Regions from separate parts of the Mesorhizobium sp. HAY1-8B genome, predicted to be linked through region 2. Evidence: riboswitches for the same ligand, from Rfam matches in the RefSeq annotation. Region 2 holds a riboswitch; the other holds the start of a gene.

Region 1 (8,594 bases), 5.1 Mb from region 2:
ACAACGTCGTCTTGCCGGCGCCGTTCGGCCCGACGAGGCCAACACGGTCGCCACGCTGGATGCGGGTCGAGAACCCCTTGACCACGGTAAGGTCGCCAAAGCTCTTCTCGATGTTCTTCGCCTCGATCACCAACTTGCCGGATTCGGCGGCATCGCTCGCCACCATGGTAGCGTTGCCTTCGGCGCCGCGATGGCCGCGGAAGCGCTGGCGCATGGTCTGCAGCTCGCCGAGGCGGCGCATGTTGCGCTTGCGCCGCGCCGTCACGCCATAGCGCAGCCAATGCTCCTCGCGCACGATCTGGCGGCCAAGCTTGTGTTGCTCGCGCTCTTCCTCCTCCAGGATGAGATCGCGCCATTCCTCGAAATGGCCGAAACCCTTGTCCAGCCTGCGGGTCTGGCCACGGTCGAGCCAGACAGTGGCGCGCGACACGCGTTCGAGAAAGCGGCGGTCGTGCGAGATGACGATGAGCGCCGAAGAGGTGCGGACGAGCTCTTCTTCGAGCCATTCGATGACCGACAGGTCAAGATGGTTGGTCGGCTCGTCAAGCAGCAGAATGTCGGGTTCCGGCGCCATGACGCGGGCCAGGGCGGCGCGCCTGGCCTCGCCACCTGAGAGATCGCCCGGCCGCTCTTCGCCCGACAAGCCAAGATGCTCCATCAGATAGGAGGCGCGGTACGGATCGTCGGCGGGCCCGAGCCCCGCCTCGACATAGGCGCGCACGGTGGCGAAACCTTCCATGTCGGGCATCTGCGGCAGATAGCGGACGGTCGCGGAAGGTTGGCGGAAGACTTCGCCGTCCTGCGGCTCGATGAGGCCGGCGGCGATCTTCAGCAGCGTCGACTTGCCGGAGCCATTGCGGCCGACCAGCGCGATCTTGTCGCCGGCCGAAGCGGTCAAGGCGGCGCCGTCGAGCAGCGGCGTGCCGCCGAAGGTCAGTTTTATCCCATCGAGATTGAGAAGAGGCGGGGCCATGTCAGCTTTCGGGCAAAGGATAGGGATGGGCGAGCAGCAGCGCGCGGCCATGGCCGAGCGCGATATCGAGGCGCCCCCCGGTTTCATCGAACTTGACCTCGTTGGAGATGGTCAGTGATGAGCCGAAGGCCACCTCGACCTGGTTCAGCGGCCATTTGGCTCCAGTGACGGTCAGGCCGGCAAGTTCCGAAAAGCCGAGGATCGAAAACAGCGTGCCGTCGGCATAGTCGAAGCCGGCCTTTCCCAACAGCAGGGGCACGCCTTCCTGGGCGCCGCTGGTCAGCAGCACCTCGGTTCCGGCCTCGGCCAGGCGCAGGGCGAGCGCCAGATGCAGGAAGGCATGGTCGGCACGCTTGCCGCCGAACGCGCCCGCCAGCACAAGGCGGGTCGCTCCGCGCTCGAGTGCGGCGGCGATGGCAAGTTCGCCATCGGTCTTGTCTTTTTCCGCCGGGAAGGTCTGGCGAGGCACCGCGGCGAGGTCGTCCGGCAGATCGGCCGGCACTGAATCGAAATCACCCACCCACAGTTCCGGGACAAGGCCGAGCAGCCTGGCATGTCCGATACCGGCATCGGCGGCGATCACGCGCGAGCCCTCGATCTGGCGGTCGAGCCGGGGCGTGCGGATGAGATCGCCGCCAAGCAGGATGGTGAATGTGCTCATATCTGGTGGCCTGTACCAGCCCGGCAGCGGAAACGGAAGGCGGCAAACTCCCACTTGCGCGGTTCCTCGGCCGGGCCTATGTGTCGAAACGCTCTAACGGGGTGCCGGACGCGATCTTTCGCGGACCGGCTGAGAGGCAGTCTCGCCAACCCGCTGAACCTGATCCGGTTTGTACCGGCGGAGGGATTAGACGTTTCGGACAGTCCGACGCCTCAATTCCTTGTCACGCGAACGAAGGAGGCGCCGATGCGCACGCTTTTATACTCTCTAGTCTCAGCCGTGGTTGTTGCGTTGTCGGGGCCGGCCTTGGCCAAGGACAAGCTCACCGTCTACACCTATGAAAGCTTTACCGCCGACTGGGGTCCAGGTCCCGTGGTGAAGAAGGAATTCGAGGCCGAATGTGGCTGCGATGTCGAGTTCGTCTCGGTTGCCGATGGCGTGGCGCTGCTCAACCGCGTCAAGCTCGAAGGCGCGTCGACCAAGGCCGATATCGTCCTCGGCCTCGACACCAATCTAACCGCCGATGCCAAGGCCAGCGGGTTGTTCGCGCCGCACGGCGCGGTGAGCGACGTCAACGTGCCGGGCGGCTGGAGCGACGATACTTTCGTTCCATTCGACTACGGGTATTTCGCTGTCGTCTACGATACCGAGAAGCTGAAGAGCCCGCCCAAGAGCCTGAAGGACCTGATCGAAGGCAGCGCCGACGACAAGATCGTCATCCAGGATCCGCGCACCTCGACGCCGGGCCTGGGCCTGTTGTTGTGGGTGAAGTCGGTCTATGGCGACAAGGCGCCGGAGGCCTGGGCCAAGCTCAAGGCCAAGGTGCTGACCGTGACGCCCGGCTGGAGCGAGGCCTATGGCCTGTTCACCAAGGGCGAAGCGCCGATGGTGCTGTCCTACACGACGTCGCCGGCCTATCACATGGTCGCCGAGAATACGCAGCGCTACCAGGCGGCTTCCTTTGAAGAGGGCGAATACCTGCAGATCGAGGTCGCCGGCATCACCACGACCGGAGCCAAGAACCCGCTGGCGGCAAAGTTCATCGCCTTCATGACCGGACCGAAATTCCAGGACGCCATCCCCGAGACCAACTGGATGTTCCCGGCCGGCAAGACCGACAAGCCGCTCAACCCGGCCTTCGACAAGCTTGTCAAGCCGACCAAGACCTTGCTGTTCAGCCCGGAGGAGGTCGCGGCCAACCGCAAGGCCTGGGTCGATGAATGGCTGGCGGTGATGAGCAAGTAGATTGGCCGTATGATCGAAAGATGATTGCTCTGCGGCGCCCCCCTCTGTCCTGCCGGACATCTCCCCCACAAGGGGGAAAATCGGATGCCATCGGTGATTTCGCCAATCGCCGACGCAGCGGGTATGAGCGAGGCGCGGAAACTGCCAAACTCCCCCCTCGTGAGGGAGTTGTCCGGCAGGACAGAGGGGGGCGCGAAGGAACGCGACGCTCGCTAGAGGCCTTCTGGGCGGTCCAGCGTGCAGCGCGCTGACTCCCGCATCGCCGCCGGCATTGCCGCACTCGTCGCGATCACATTGCTGATCGGCGGAGCGTTTGCCGGCCTGCTCGTCGAAGGCGCTCATGACTTCTCGGGCGCATGGGCAGCCTTCGATTTTTACCTCTTGCGCGTTGTCCGCTTCACGCTCTGGCAGGCGATCCTTTCGACGCTGCTTTCGGTTATCCCGGCACTCTTCGTTGCACGCGCCCTGTCGCGGCATCCGCGCTTCTTTGGCCGCGCCTTCATCCTGCAGCTCTTTGCCGTGCCACTGGCGCTGCCGGCGATCGTCGCGGCGCTCGGCATCCTGGCGCTCTACGGTCGCGCCGGCTACCTCGCCGGGCTGTTCAGTGCGATTGGCGGCCGAGGCTGGCCTGGTATTTACGGCCTGTCCGGCATTCTCGTCGCCCATGTCTTCTTCAATCTACCGCTTAGCGTGCGATTGTTGCTCGAGGCGCTGCAGACCATTCCCGCCGACCAGTGGCGGCTGGCGAGCCAGCTCGGCATGGGTGCGCGGCCGGCGTTCCGGCTGATCGAATGGCCGACGCTGCGCGCCGCTCTGCCCGGCGTCGCCGGGCTGGTCTTCATGCTCTGCATCACCTCCTTCACCATCGTGCTGACACTTGGCGGTGGGCCGGCCGCGACGACGCTGGAGGTCGGCATCTATCAGGCGCTGCGCTTCGATTTCGATCCCGCGCGCGCGGTCGCCCTGACATTGCTGCAGATCGCCCTGACCTTTGTCGTGGTGCTGGCGCTGACTCGACTTGGCGGAAATGTCGTCGGCGACACCAACCTGCCCGTCGCGCCGCGCCGCTATCTCTCCATCAACGGGACGGAGGCGTCGCTCAACGCCGTGCTCATCGTGTTGGCACTGCTGTTCGTTGTCGGGCCGATGGCCGCGACCGTGGTCGCCGGTTTGGGCGCCGATCTCAGCCGGCTGGCAGGCGAGGCCACCGTCCAGCAAGCGACACTGACCAGCGCGGTGCTCGCTTTCCTGTCGGCGCTGCTTTCGGTGATGCTGTCGCTGGCGCTCACCATGGCGCGGCGAGCGCTGGCGCTGAGCCGCCGCGCCGGGCCAAGGACATTGCTTGAGCATGCAACCGACACCGGCGCGGGGTTTGTGCTGGTCGTGCCGCCCATCGTCATCGGCGCCGGCTGGTTCCTGTTGCTGCGCCGTGCCGGCGATGTCTTCGCCATCGCCCCGGTGATGGTTGTCACCGTCAATGCCGTCATGGCGATGCCGTTCGCGCTGCGCGCCGTCCGCCCAGCCTATGACGCGGCGAGCGAGCGTCACGAACGGCTCTGCGCGCTGTTGGGTATCTCCGGCTGGGCCAGGCTGCTTCTGGTCGACTGGCCATCACTGCGGCGTCCGCTCGCCACCGCTTTTGCTTTCGCCATGGCACTTTCGCTCGGCGATCTCGGCGTGATCGCGCTGTTCGGCAGTGATTCCGTGCAGACCTTGCCCTACCTTCTCCTGGCGCGCATGGGCAGCTACCGCACCGAGGACGCCGCCGGCCTGGCGCTGTTGCTTGGCTTCGTCTGCCTCGCATTGGTGCTGGCCGCGGATTGGCTCGGCAGGGAAAAGGTCGGCAATGTCTGATGGGGCAATGGACAGGAAGGGCGTTCCGGTGTGGCTGGACAAGGTTTCGTTCAGCTATGGCGAGGCCCCGCTCGCCTTCGATGTCGCGTTCGCCGCAGCGGAAATCACCGCCATCATGGGGCCGAGTGGTTCGGGCAAGTCGACGCTGCTCAACCTCATCGCCGGGTTCGAGACGCCGTTGTCCGGCCGCGTGCTGATCGGCGGGGCCGATGTCGGCGCCGCGCCACCGGCCGAACGGCCAGTGTCGATGGTGTTCCAGGAAAACAACCTTTTCGCCCATCTTTCCGTCGAGCAGAATGTCGGGCTGGGTCGCTCGCCGTCGCTGCGGCTGACCGAAGCGGACCGCGCCGATATCGCCGGGGCGCTTGCCCGCACAGGCCTTGGCGGCAAGGAAAAACGCTTGCCGCGCGAACTCTCCGGCGGCGAGCGCCAGCGTGTTGCCCTGGCCCGCGTGCTGGTGCGCGATCGCCCGGTGCTTTTGCTAGACGAGCCCTTCGCTTCGCTCGGGCCGGCCTTGCGCGACGACATGCTCGATCTGGTCGCCGGTGTGCATGCGGAGCGCGGCATGACGGTGCTGTTCGTCACGCACCAGCCGGAGGACGCCCGTCGCATCGGCCAGAATGTGGTGTTTCTGGACAATGGCATTGTGGCGGCCACCGGCAGCGCGGGCGATTTCTTTGCCGGGGCTGGTCCCGACGCCTTCCGGCGCTATATCGGTGCCAGTGCCGGGAATGCCGTATCACGAGATATTGCCCGGAAGCGGACATAATTTACGGTCAAACCGGCATCAGGCGATGGGGCGCTTGCTTGCCATGGCAGAAGTAGTGTGGCTAGGTCCGCCCTACTTGTCCGGCACAAGCCGTGATTTGCCTACAGCATCCGCCACACGTCCGGAGGGACGCGTGACGGATGCTGTAGAAGTTTGTTTTTGCGCATGACAGGTTCCGAAGATCGCCCCCGATTTTCGTGATCATGCGCCGGGACCTGAAAGGAAGCCGTTCTGGCGATCGGCGTTGACAAGCTGCGAATGAATCCGCTGGCGCGCTTTGTGGCGCTGGCCGGCTTTGCCGTGGCGCTTGCAAGCTGCCAGATGTTCACGCCTCCGGAAGTCCAGGAATCCGGCTTCCAGCCGTCCGACAAGCCGATCACGGTCGACAATGTCGCCGCCAACAACAAACTCGCGGAACTCGCCAAGGCGCAGCATCCGCGCATTCTGGCCACCTATGGCGGCGAGTATTCCGATCCCAAGCTCGAGCGCATGGTCGCCAAGGTGGTCGGCAATCTGACCGTTGTGTCGGCGAACCCGACCCAGACCTACCGCATCACCATCCTCAACTCGCCCAACGTCAACGCCTTCGCGCTGCCGGGCGGCTATCTCTACATCACGCGCGGGCTGCTGGCGCTGGCCAATGATTCGTCCGAGCTCGCCGCCGTCATCGCGCATGAGATGGGTCACGTCACCGCCAATCACGGCCTGCAGCGCCAGCAGCTCGAGGCCGAGGAAGGCCTGGCGACCAAGGTGGTCTCGGATGTGCTGGGTGACAGCCCGACCGCCAAGGCGGCACTGATCCGTGGCAAGCTCAGGCTTGCTCAGTTCTCGCGTAACCAGGAGCTGGAGGCCGACGCCATTGGCATCAAGTCGATCGGCGAAGCCGGCTACGATCCCTATGCCGCCGGCCGCTTCCTGCAGTCGATGTCGGCCTATACCGATTTCCGGTCGATCAGCGGTGCCACCGATGCCAGCCTCGACTTCCTGGCCACGCATCCCAACACGCCGCAGCGCATCGACCTGGCGCAGCGCCATGCCCGCCAGTTCGGCGCACCCGGCGTCGGCACGCGCGACCGCGATTCCTTCCTCGCCGGCATCGACGGCCTGCTCTACGGCGATACGCCGGAGGAAGGCTATGTTCGCGGCGAGACCTTCCTGCATCCGGGGCTTGGCGTGTCGTTCACGGTACCGGACGGCTTCATCATCGACAATTCGGCGGCAGCGGTGACGGCGACCGGACCGGGCGACATCGCGATCCGCTTCGACGGCGTTTCGATCGACAAGAACCGCGCCTTGACCGACTATATCAGAAGCGGCTGGGTGGCTGGCCTCGACGACAGCACGGTCAAGCAGGAAACCATCAACGGCAACGAGGCGGCGACCGCGCATGCCGGCGCCGAAGGCTGGCAGTTCGACATCGCGGTGATCCGCGCCGGCGGTCAGGTCTACCGGCTGCTGACCGCGGCACCCTCGGCCAGCACCTCGCTGGATTCTGTCGCGCGCTCGGTCAGCGGCTCGTTCCGTATCCTGAGCGCCGCGGAGAAAGCAGCCTTGAAACCGCTGCATATCCGCGTGCTCACCGTGCAGCCGGGCCAGACCATGGGCACGCTCGCCGCGCAGATGGTCGGCGTCGACCGCAAGCTCGACCTGTTCCGGGTGCTCAATGCGCTGTCGCCGGGGGCCGCGGTTTCGGCCGGCGACAAGGTCAAGATCGTCACCGACAAATAAGCCGGTCGCGCGGGATCAGGCGGCTGTCGCCAGAAACTCCGGATTCTGCTTCACCAGCGCGACCTTGAGCTTTTCCATGGCGCGCGCCTCGATCTGACGGACGCGTTCCTTGGAAATGCCAAGCGTCTCGCCAAGCGCCTCGAGCGTGGCGCCCTCGTCGTTCAGCCGGCGCTCCTCGATGATCCTCAGTTCGCGTGCGTTGAGCGCGCGCAGTGCCTCTCGCAGCCAGAGCGAGCGGCGCGCGACATCGATCTTGTCGCCAACGATCTCGTCGGGCAGCGGATCCTCCGAGACCAGGAAGTCCATGCGCTCGGTGCCGCCCGAATCGTCGGCTAGCGGCATGTTGAGCGAGGAGTCGGGTGCCGACAGCCGCGAATCCATCATCGCCACATCAGCCTCGGAAACGCCAAGTGCAACCGAAACTTCGCGGTAGAGAGTTGTGTTGGAGAGTGGCTCCGCGCCGTTCGCCAGCCGGGCGCGCAGGCGCCGCAGGTTGAAGAACAAGGCCTTTTGCGCCGAGCTGGTGCCGCCGCGCACGATCGACCAGTTGCGCAGGATGTAGTCCTGCATCGAGGCGCGGATCCACCACGTCGCATAGGTCGAAAACCGCACTTCGCGTTCCGGCTCGAAGCGGGCGGCGGCCTCGAGCAGGCCGACATGGCCTTCCTGGATCAGGTCGCCGAGCGGCAGGCCGTAATGGCGGAATTTCGAGGCCATGGAAATGACCAGCCGCATGTGGGCGACGGTGATGCAGTGCAACGCGTTCTGGTCGCTGTCTTCCTTCCAGAGCAAGGCCAGCCGATGTTCCTCATCCCGCTCGAGATAGGGGGCCTTCATCGCCGCGCGGACCATGATCCGTCCTGCCGTGTCTTCCATCATGAGGCGCTCCCTGGTTCAGGCGATACGAATTGCGAACTTGGCAGGGCACCGGTTGAAATCGCGGCGTCGCGCCCTAGAACAGCCAAAACTGCCATGCGCGAGAAAGGTTCCGCCCGCGCGGGCGGGGGAGTGACGCTGCCGAGGCGATTTTTAAACCGTCACCAGGAAGCCTTGGTTCCTGCAAAAAATCCCCTTTTGAGCATGACGTTTCGGAGATTCTTTGTTTTCGAAATTTTATTCCTTATTCTTTCTGTCTGCATCTGTCATTTTCCAGCCCACACAACAGGCCGGATTTCAGGCCAAGGACGGGATCACAAAAAGATGAAATGGCTCAAGTCGCTTATCGTCGCCGGAACGCTGCAGGCCCTGGCGGTCACTTCAGGCCATGCGGGCGCCAATCTCGATCAGATCAAGCAGGCCGGCGTCATCAAGGTCGGCACGGAAGGCACCTACGCCCCCTTCACCTATCATGACGCTTCGGGCGC
Region 2 (8,594 bases):
CTCACAGATCAGGACATGAAACAATGAATCGCTCCGGGCAAGCGCTGCCGGCCATCCCCAAGCCTGACAGGATCGGCCCCTCTTCATCGACAGTCCTGCTCTCAGAATATCCGATAGAACAGCCTGTAGTGCACCCGTTCCATATAGGCGCGATATTCCGGCTCGGCCGCAAGCAGGGCCTCCTCGCGCAGGATGCGATACAGTTGCAAATAGGTGATGACCGCATAGACCGCGAGATTGTGGAAGGAAAAGGCCGACAGCAGGTAGAGCACGTGGCCGGCAAGGTAGCCGGCATAAATCGGGTGCCGCACGATACGGTAGGCGCCCCCCGTCATCACGCCACGGTTGCCGGGCAGGATGGCAAAGGAACGGCCAAGCGATATCTTGCCCCAGATGACGAATAGCAGCGCCGCGAACTGCAACGGCGCGGCGATATAGACTGGAACGAGCGCCGTGCCAGGTTCAAGGCTGATCAATGCAACCCCGAAACTGGCGCTGACGGAGACGATGACCGTAAGCGGATTCCAGTCACGCGTCACCGGACGCCGCGACAGAAGCAGCCAGGTGAAGGTGAGTATCTCGGAAATCGCCATCAAGGCGGCGTTGAGCCGGGTCGGATCCTCCACGACCTGATAGAGGCCGCGATAGACGAACAGCCCCGCGCATGCCAGGGCACAGGCGCGAAAGAAGCCTTCGCGCAGGTCGGCAAGGATCTCGCGCTTGCGCACGTCGGACAAGATCCCGTCCCGGCTGGCGCTTGAAAGCGTTTCACTTTTTGACGTGAACAAGGCAAACACCCCGATGATCCCTCGGCGGGACCATTGCATGCAACCATTGCCGTGCGGTTAACCGGCAAGATTGAATCGGGATTGACGGGATAGACCCGAAGGCTGGAGAAAGACGCGCCCCGACGCCAAGCCGACGTAGCGCACCGAGCGCCACCGGCTGACGCGCATCCAGCCTCAACCCAGATATGAATTTGCGAAATACCTGGCGAAATCCGGACGTTGCGTCAGAACCTTGCCATCGGCGTCGCGCAAAATGCCCGCAGTGAAGAGATAGCCCCCGATCGCGTCCATCTTGGCGGGGTCTAACGTGCCGATGGCACCGTTTTCCGCGCGCAGATAGTGTCCGTCGATCAGCGCTTTCAGCGACGCCTCGATCAATGACGGATTGGTCAGGGCATCCTTGTTGGCCGCGATCAGCAGCGCGGAGGCTTCTTCTGGATGATCGACGGTGAACTGATAGCCGCGCCGCGTTGCCTGGACGAAGGCCGATGCCAATGCCGGGTTTGCTCGGAGATACGCTTCGCTCGACGAGATCAGCGTCGTGTGCTCGTCGGGGACGCCGTAGTCGGCATAAACGAAACTGCGCTGCTTGACGCCTTTGAGTTCGGCCTCGACGCCTTCCCAGGTCTCGACCTCCAGCGTGAAGTCGACCGAGCCATTGGCCAGCGCCTCATAGGCGGAGGTGCCGAGCGTCACCGTCTCGAAATTGCCCTTGCCGCCGTCATGGCGGATGATGGTCGAGATCAGCGCATTTTCCCAGGCGCTACCGAAACCGCCATAGATCAGGCCGTCGAGGTCCCTCGGGCTTTTGATCTCGCCGCGCGTCGCATTGAAGACCACCCGGCCGGTTTCGGCCTGCACCACCGCATAGACCGCTTTCAGGTCGGCACCGGCGGTCCTCTGGGTGAAGAGGCTGATGGTGCCGTTGATGCCGAAATCGGCAACGCGGTTGGCGACCAGCGTGCCGGCGCCGGTGTCGCTGTAGGGCAGGATATCGACCTCGAGACCGGCCTCGCGGTAAAATCCCTTGTCACGGGCGACGAACAGCCCGATGTGGTTGGTGTTGACGGTCCAGTCCAGTGCGACAGAGACTTTTTGCGTTGCCGCGAAGGAGCGGCTCGATCCCGCGACCAGCGGAAGACCACTGGCAAGGGTGAGCAGCAATGCCCGCCGGCGCGTCAAGTCAGTCATGGTCATGTCCTTTGGATGGTTGAGGGTTGAGCAAAATGTCGAGGATCTCGGCCTCGAGTGCGCTGGCCTGTTGCGCGGCAGCGCCGATCGGATCGCGCGGGCGCGGTAGTGGCACCCTGATTTCCCGCAGCACACGGGCCGGGCGCGCCGACAGCACATAGATGCGGTCGGACAGGAACACGGCCTCGCGCACATCGTGCGTGATCAGCAATGCCGTCCAGCGATGATGCCGCCACATCTGCTCGAGCCAGCGCTGCATGGCCGCGCGGGTCAGCGCGTCGAGCGCGCCGAACGGCTCGTCGAGCAAAAGCATGTCGCGCTCCTGCACCACCGTGCGCAAAAGCGCCGCGCGCTGGCGCATGCCGCCCGAAAGCTGTGCCGGAAAATGCCGCTCGAAGCCGGCAAGCCCGAACTCGGCAAACAGCGGCGCGACGCGAGCCCGCGCCACCTTGCGCCTGGTGCCTTGCACTTCCAGCCCGAGCGTCGTGTTGTCGATGATGCGCCGCCACGGCATCAGCGCGTCACGCTGCGGCATGAAAGCAAAATGCCTGCCATGATCGTCGAGCGGCACGCCGTCGAACAACATGTCGCCTTCGCCGTGCTCGGCACCCGTCAGGAGCTGGAACAGCGTCGACTTGCCGGCACCCGAAGGCCCAAGGATGGAAACGAATTCGCCGGCGCCGACGCTGAGCGAAATGTCGGCGAGGACGTCGAGCCCACCGAATGCCTTGCGCACATGCCGCAATTCGAGCCGGCTCATCTCTGCGCCCCCTTCCCCGCCGGCTGCCGGTCGGCCCGTTCCCAAGGCATGGCAAAGCGCTGAACGAGCGCCGTCAGCCCGAACAGGACAAGTGTCAGCGCGGCGCTGACACCGACGGCGGCCAGCACCAGGTCGGGGCGGAAATTGTTCTTGGCGTTGAGCATGTAGATGCCCAGCCCTTTCGCCGCACCCGCATATTCGGCGAAGATGGCGCCGACCACCGCATAGGTGATGGAGATCCGCAGGCCCGCGAAAAAATAGGGCAGCGCCGAAGGCAGCCGCGCCAGCACGAAGACGCGCCAGCGCCCTGCCCCCATGGCGCGCAGCATCTGGCCGATCTCGGCCTCGGTCGCCTCGTAGCCCTGCACCAGAGCCACCAGCATGGGAAAGAAGGTGACCAGCGCGACCAGCATGATCTTCGGGGTCAGCCCAAAGCCGAACCACAGCACCACCAACGGCGCGATCGCCACCAGCGGCAAGGTCTGGCTGATGATGAAGACAGGAAACAGAGCGCGCCGCAGCGGCTGGAAGAAATCGACCAGCATGGACAGCAGAAAGGCGGCACTGAGCGAACAGGCAAAGCCGATCAGCGTGGCGCGGATGGTGGGGATAGCGTTGTCGACCAGTGCCCCGCGATTGAGCATCGCCTGTTCGAAGACGCGTGACGGCGCGGGCAAGATCGTCGGCTTGATACCGGAATAGGTGGCATAGAGCTCCCACGCCACAAGCAGCAACCCGACCGAGATGACGGCGGGTATCGCCTTGGCAAGGGAATCCGCGAGCGGGCGCGGCACTGATGATGAGACCACGGGCATAACCTTTGACGGGGTCGCGCGGAAGCGCGGCCGGCTTAGACAGCCGACGGGCTGTTGGCCGAAACCGTGACGTCGAGGGTTACGTGGCCGGCGCCCGGCCCGAAGCGGCAGAAGGCTTCGTTCAGTGCCGAAAAGATCGCGCCCGTGTCGCCGCGCAGTTTGGTGCAGAAGTTCTTGGAACGATCGTAGACGCCGGACTGCTTGAGGAAATCGATGCAGCCATAGATCTCGTCCATGTGGTCGCCCGTGCCCATCACATAGAGCGAGAATTGCGCCGCCGCCGGCTGGCCGGTGGCAGCAGCATTGCGCACTGCGGTGATGGCGGCTTCCTTGCGTGGGCCGAGCGGCCCCACAGGTCCGCCAAACGCGTCGGAGCGGCAGATCGGATCGTCCGGCTCGCCCGGGCAGCCGCGCGAAATGGCCGCCGACAGCACACAATGCTTGCCGCTCCGCGCCGCCGCCACGAACAGATCCCGCAGCGCCGGGAACAGCACTTCGGGCGGCCCGACCAGCAAGGTCGAGATGTCGTCGGTCTCGATCCTGAGCCTGTCCCGGTAAGGATCGAGCGCGCCGAGCGCACCAAGGATGACGCCAACGAAATCGTCGGCCATGGGATATAAGGAAATCTGTGCGCCTGAAAACATCGCCCGCCTCGCTCCGCTGGTATTACCCAGATCAGCTTCTAGGGTCTGTGGGCTTGCCGCCCCCGTCTCAGCCCCGACCGTACGGAGCACCCCTGTGGATGGACGCGTTAAAGCACCATTCGAGCTGAAGGGGAAGCCGTTTTTTCAGCGCACTGGCCCAAAAACACTGCACCAGATCTGATCACAAGATGGACGCCGGAGGGTCCTCTCCGCGCGAATTTTATCGGGAACCTTCGCCACGCCGCGAGGTTGACCACCAGTCGCAACGCGACGAGTTCACAGAAATGGAGACAGAACCATGTTCATGAAAATCCTCGCAGCTTCGGCGTTCACCGTTGCCCTTGCCACATCCGCGATGGCGCAAAGCAATAGCGCAAACGGCACGGACGGGTCGGGCGGCAGCGGCCAGTCGATCACCGTGGACCCCAGCACGCCGGCGTCACCCAATCCGGTCGATCCGGCGGCGACCAACAGCACCACCACCGCCCCCGGCGACATGAATTCCAATGCGGATAAGAACTGCCCGACCAATCCCCAGGGCGCGCAGAGCGATGCCAACGGCAACGCAACCGCACCTACGGTGAACGACAACAACTGCGGCAAATAATTTCGATCGCAGCCAGGGAGGTCGCGGAGCGCAAGCGCCGCGACTCTCCGCGTTCAGCGAGCTCAATGGCGACGCTTCAGCAAGTCCCTGGTCCAGTCGTTTCTCGCTGGAAACGCTATTTCAGAACACGGCTGCTGACGTGAGCGCGCGCGAAAGCGGCGCGCATTTTCAAGAGCCGTTTGACCAGGCGGCCATAGATGAGATACCGGACCCTCCCATCGGCAAGATCGAACTCCACGGTCCCCCATCGTGCGACCGGCACTTGTCCGGTCGGCGGGCCTAGCCGTCCGATCTGGAACGCCAGCCTGACCTTGCGGCCGGCGACATCCAGATAGATCCCTGGAATATTGCCCAGCACATGCCACAACCGAGCGACATGCTCGATCGACATGGCCGGCGAGATCATCGTGTGGGCCGATTCAAGCCGCGCCCAGATGAAATCGCCGGCCGGCTGCGGTTTTCCCCAAAGGCTGCCTTTGCAGTAGGCTGGCGCCACCTCGCTCACCAGCGTGCGCATCGCGCTTGCCAAGCCGTCGATCAGGGCCCGCCGCGACGTCCAGTCTGTTTCCGAAAACGACACCTGCCCAAGGATGTCGCCGTCGTCGAAGGCGGCGGACATCTGATGCAGCGTCACACCGCCATGAACGGCATGCTGGCCGTCCACCGCCAGGCGATGGAGAGGATGCGGGCCCCGATAGTTGGGCAGCAGCGCCGGGTGAAGATTGAGCCCGCCCTTGGGAAAGATGTTCAGCAATTGCTGTGGGACCAATGTGGGGAAAGCATAGCAGATCAACACAGCGGCCCTGACCTGCGACAATTGCTTGCCGAGCGTGTCCCAATCATAAGGTCGCGCAAATTCGATCAGCCTTACCGGCGTGTCGCCGACATAGCGCCTGAGCAGCAATCTGCGTTTCAGTCTTCGGCGTAAATTGCTGATGCTGAAGTGTTTTGGGCGCCGACGCAACCCCGGCACAACAATCGCACCGATGCGATGGCCTGCTTCAAGCCACCCTGCCAGCAGCGGCCCGGTATAGGGGTTGACGTCGAGTATGAACACGGCCGAAAGCCGGTCTTGCCCGGTCCGCGGGCTCAAAAGCGGCACCCTCTCAAAGCGCCTGTCAAGCCGATCACCTCATTCAAACGGCGGTCGAGCCTGGCCTTTTCGGGGCGGGCGACCGCACCTGCCAATGAAGGCTGTCGATCAGGTGGCCTTGATTTGCGAAGGCGGTATCAAGGCGGTGACGTCTGAAAGGCGGCCCTTTTTCACCAGGACTGGCTTCCGATAGATCTTCTTCATGCTCACCCCCGTCAGATCAGCCCGCGCAATTTCGGTAGATGCCACCTCCCGTCAATCGCCATGCGATGGCTGGTCGCGCGGCAATCGGCAAAGCAATTATAGCCCCATGCCGCGCGAAAGCCTATCCGTAAACCTATGAGACGGCCTTCTCACGAACAGGCAGCTTCCAGCCTGGCCTGACGAAATGGCAGGTATAGCCGTTGGGGTATTTCTCCAGATAATCCTGATGCTCGGGCTCGGCCTCCCAGAAGGCACCGGCCGGCGCGACTTCGGTAACGACCTTGCCGGGCCACAGACCGGAGGCATCGACGTCTTCAATGGTGTCTTCGGCGACGCGCTTTTGCTCGTCGCTGGTATAGTAGATCGCGGAGCGGTAGCTCATCCCGACATCGTTGCCCTGACGGTTGCGCGTCGTCGGATCGTGGATCTGGAAAAAGCGCTCCAACAGTGTGCGATAGCTGATCACGGCTGGATCGAAATTGATCTCGATGGCTTCGGCATGGGTGCCGTGATTGCGGTAAGTGGCGTTGGGTACGTCGCCGCCGCTATAGCCGACACGAGTGGAGATGACGCCAGGATAGCGCCGTATCAGATCCTGCATGCCCCAGAAACAGCCACCGGCAAGCACTGCGCGTTCGGTCGAAGTCGCCATGTCACGTCTCCTCAAGAAAGCAATTCAGAAGAAACGGTAGCCGTTTCCGACCTGAATTGCACAACAACAAATTGGATTTCCCATAAATGGGCATTGTCGGCGGCTTCGTCCAGCCGACTGGAAGTGAACGCGGCGCCTACAAGGGGCGTGTGACCATGCACGAACGAAATATCACGATGCGGGAACGGGATCGGGCCGCGCGACAGGCTTCAGCTGTGCGGATGCCGGGTTCGGCTGTCCACGGCAAGCGGCAGATAGCGCGTGCCAGGCGGAATAGCGGCAAAATTGATTGGCACGGGCGGCGCCTTGCGCGACCAGTTGAAAAGAACGGTCTTGACCGGGATGTTACCCAGCCATGCCCGCAGCGACAGCGGCACACCACGCCCCGACCAGACCATCAGCATGCCGTGGTCGCGCAGCCGCTGCCTGGTGATCCACGGCGCGAACCGCATATTGAGGTCGGTGAAGATCGACGGCTTGTCATAGGCATTGAGGCCAGCCAGCATGGCCAGATTGGTGTCGCCGCCGACAACGTCGAGCCGGCCGGGCACCGCCGCGTGCCAGACCGCCTCGGCCTCGTCCGAGATCGGCTGCGCCGGCCAGCAGACGGCATCCATGCGTCCTCGCACATTGCAGTCCGTCCAGCGGATCGCCGCATAGGCGGCCGACATGGTGACGATGCAGGTGAATGCGCAGATCGCCAGCCTTCGCATCTCGAAGGCGCCGAGTTGGTGGCCGAGGAAGGCGAGCACCACGACGCCGACAAGATTGTACATCGGCGCACCCCAGGATTCACCGGTGCCGGTGAACAACGAGGCCAGCATGATCAGGACCGCCGGGCCGAGCCCCATCCATACGAGATAGACCAGAATGCCGCGTTCGACGGACGCTTCGGGGGCAGGCGAGCGCCGCAGCAGCCCTGATATCGACAGCACCAGGAGAAAGCCGGAGAGCCCGGCCATCTGGACACCGATGTAATACAGGCGCGCACGGTGTTCAGTCACCCAGGCGTCGCGGTCGGCGAAATAGGTCAGCGGCAGGAAATCGATGCGGTAGAGTTCAATTGCCAGCGGCGCGGCGACAGCCAGAAAAACGGCGAGGCCGAGCCATGGCCAAGGCGTCGCAAGCCGGCTGCGCGCGCGTGCGTCGGACAACAGCCAGAGAGCGCCGAAGGCAAGCAGCAGGCCGGTGGAGAACTTGGCATAGAGTCCGACGCCCGACACCAGTCCAAGCGCCAGCCACCAGCCGGGCCCACCGCCGCGGCCGGCGCGCCAAAGCAGCCAGCATATGGCCGCCCAGAACGGCATCTGCGCATAGTCATGATTGAATTGCGGGGTCGGCCAGCCGAAGAAATAAACCGACGGCATCAAGAGCACGGCGGCCAGCGCGCGGGTTTGGCCGAGCATGTCGCGGGCCAGCAGATAGACCAGGACGAAGGTCGACGAAATCGTCAGTTGGGCGAGCAGATATTGTGGCCAGCGGAACGATCCGGTCAGAAGATGGCTGGTTTCAAGCAGCCAGCCGGGAAGCTGCGGATGCTTGTAGGTCAACAGCATCCATTCGCGGCCCCACATGAAACCTTCCACGACATCGCCAGGCGGCGCGGGGTCGATCAGCGCCGGCACCACCGTCCAGCACACGATCTGCACCAGGCACAAGAGCGCCAGCAAATACCAGGGATGACGAAGCAGGCCGGACCAGACCGACGAACGGTCGATGCCCACGACAAGCAACCCGGCCGGCAGCCAACCATCTATGGAGTCGTCAATTCCCGTCATGCGGCGCTTAAATCACACCGACCGGTTTGCCGAACAGCCCCAACGTCAAAGCTTACGAAAAA

The links. A riboswitch is a leader RNA that binds a small molecule or an ion and turns the genes downstream of it on or off. The one in region 2 is predicted to bind thiamine pyrophosphate.
Region 1: linked by a shared signal. The riboswitch ahead of thiB (thiamine ABC transporter substrate binding subunit) and the one ahead of AC1VON_RS26305 (YkoF family thiamine/hydroxymethylpyrimidine-binding protein) in region 2 are both predicted to bind thiamine pyrophosphate.

Annotation. Positions count from the first base shown of each region.
Region 1 covers NZ_CP200321.1:395,384-403,977, reverse strand. Annotated here, with positions in the region: gene AC1VON_RS02015 (ABC-F family ATP-binding cassette domain-containing protein) at 1-973, opposite strand, end outside; gene AC1VON_RS02010 (thiamine diphosphokinase) at 975-1,634, opposite strand; TPP riboswitch at 1,722-1,837, shown strand; gene thiB (thiamine ABC transporter substrate binding subunit) at 1,881-2,879, shown strand; gene thiP (thiamine/thiamine pyrophosphate ABC transporter permease) at 3,117-4,733, shown strand; gene thiQ (thiamine ABC transporter ATP-binding protein) at 4,726-5,502, shown strand; gene AC1VON_RS01990 (M48 family metalloprotease) at 5,761-7,230, shown strand; gene AC1VON_RS01985 (RNA polymerase factor sigma-32) at 7,246-8,109, opposite strand; gene AC1VON_RS01980 (amino acid ABC transporter substrate-binding protein) at 8,431-8,594, shown strand, end outside.
Region 2 covers NZ_CP200321.1:5,492,285-5,500,878, forward strand. Annotated here, with positions in the region: gene AC1VON_RS26285 (methyltransferase family protein) at 102-728, opposite strand; gene AC1VON_RS26290 (ABC transporter substrate-binding protein) at 963-1,979, opposite strand; gene AC1VON_RS26295 (ABC transporter ATP-binding protein) at 1,972-2,739, opposite strand; gene AC1VON_RS26300 (ABC transporter permease) at 2,736-3,554, opposite strand; gene AC1VON_RS26305 (YkoF family thiamine/hydroxymethylpyrimidine-binding protein) at 3,590-4,198, opposite strand; TPP riboswitch at 4,189-4,302, opposite strand; gene AC1VON_RS26310 (hypothetical protein) at 4,497-4,805, shown strand; gene AC1VON_RS26315 (formyltransferase family protein) at 4,921-5,709, opposite strand; gene msrA (peptide-methionine (S)-S-oxide reductase MsrA) at 6,236-6,754, opposite strand; gene AC1VON_RS26325 (glycosyltransferase family 39 protein) at 6,964-8,532, opposite strand.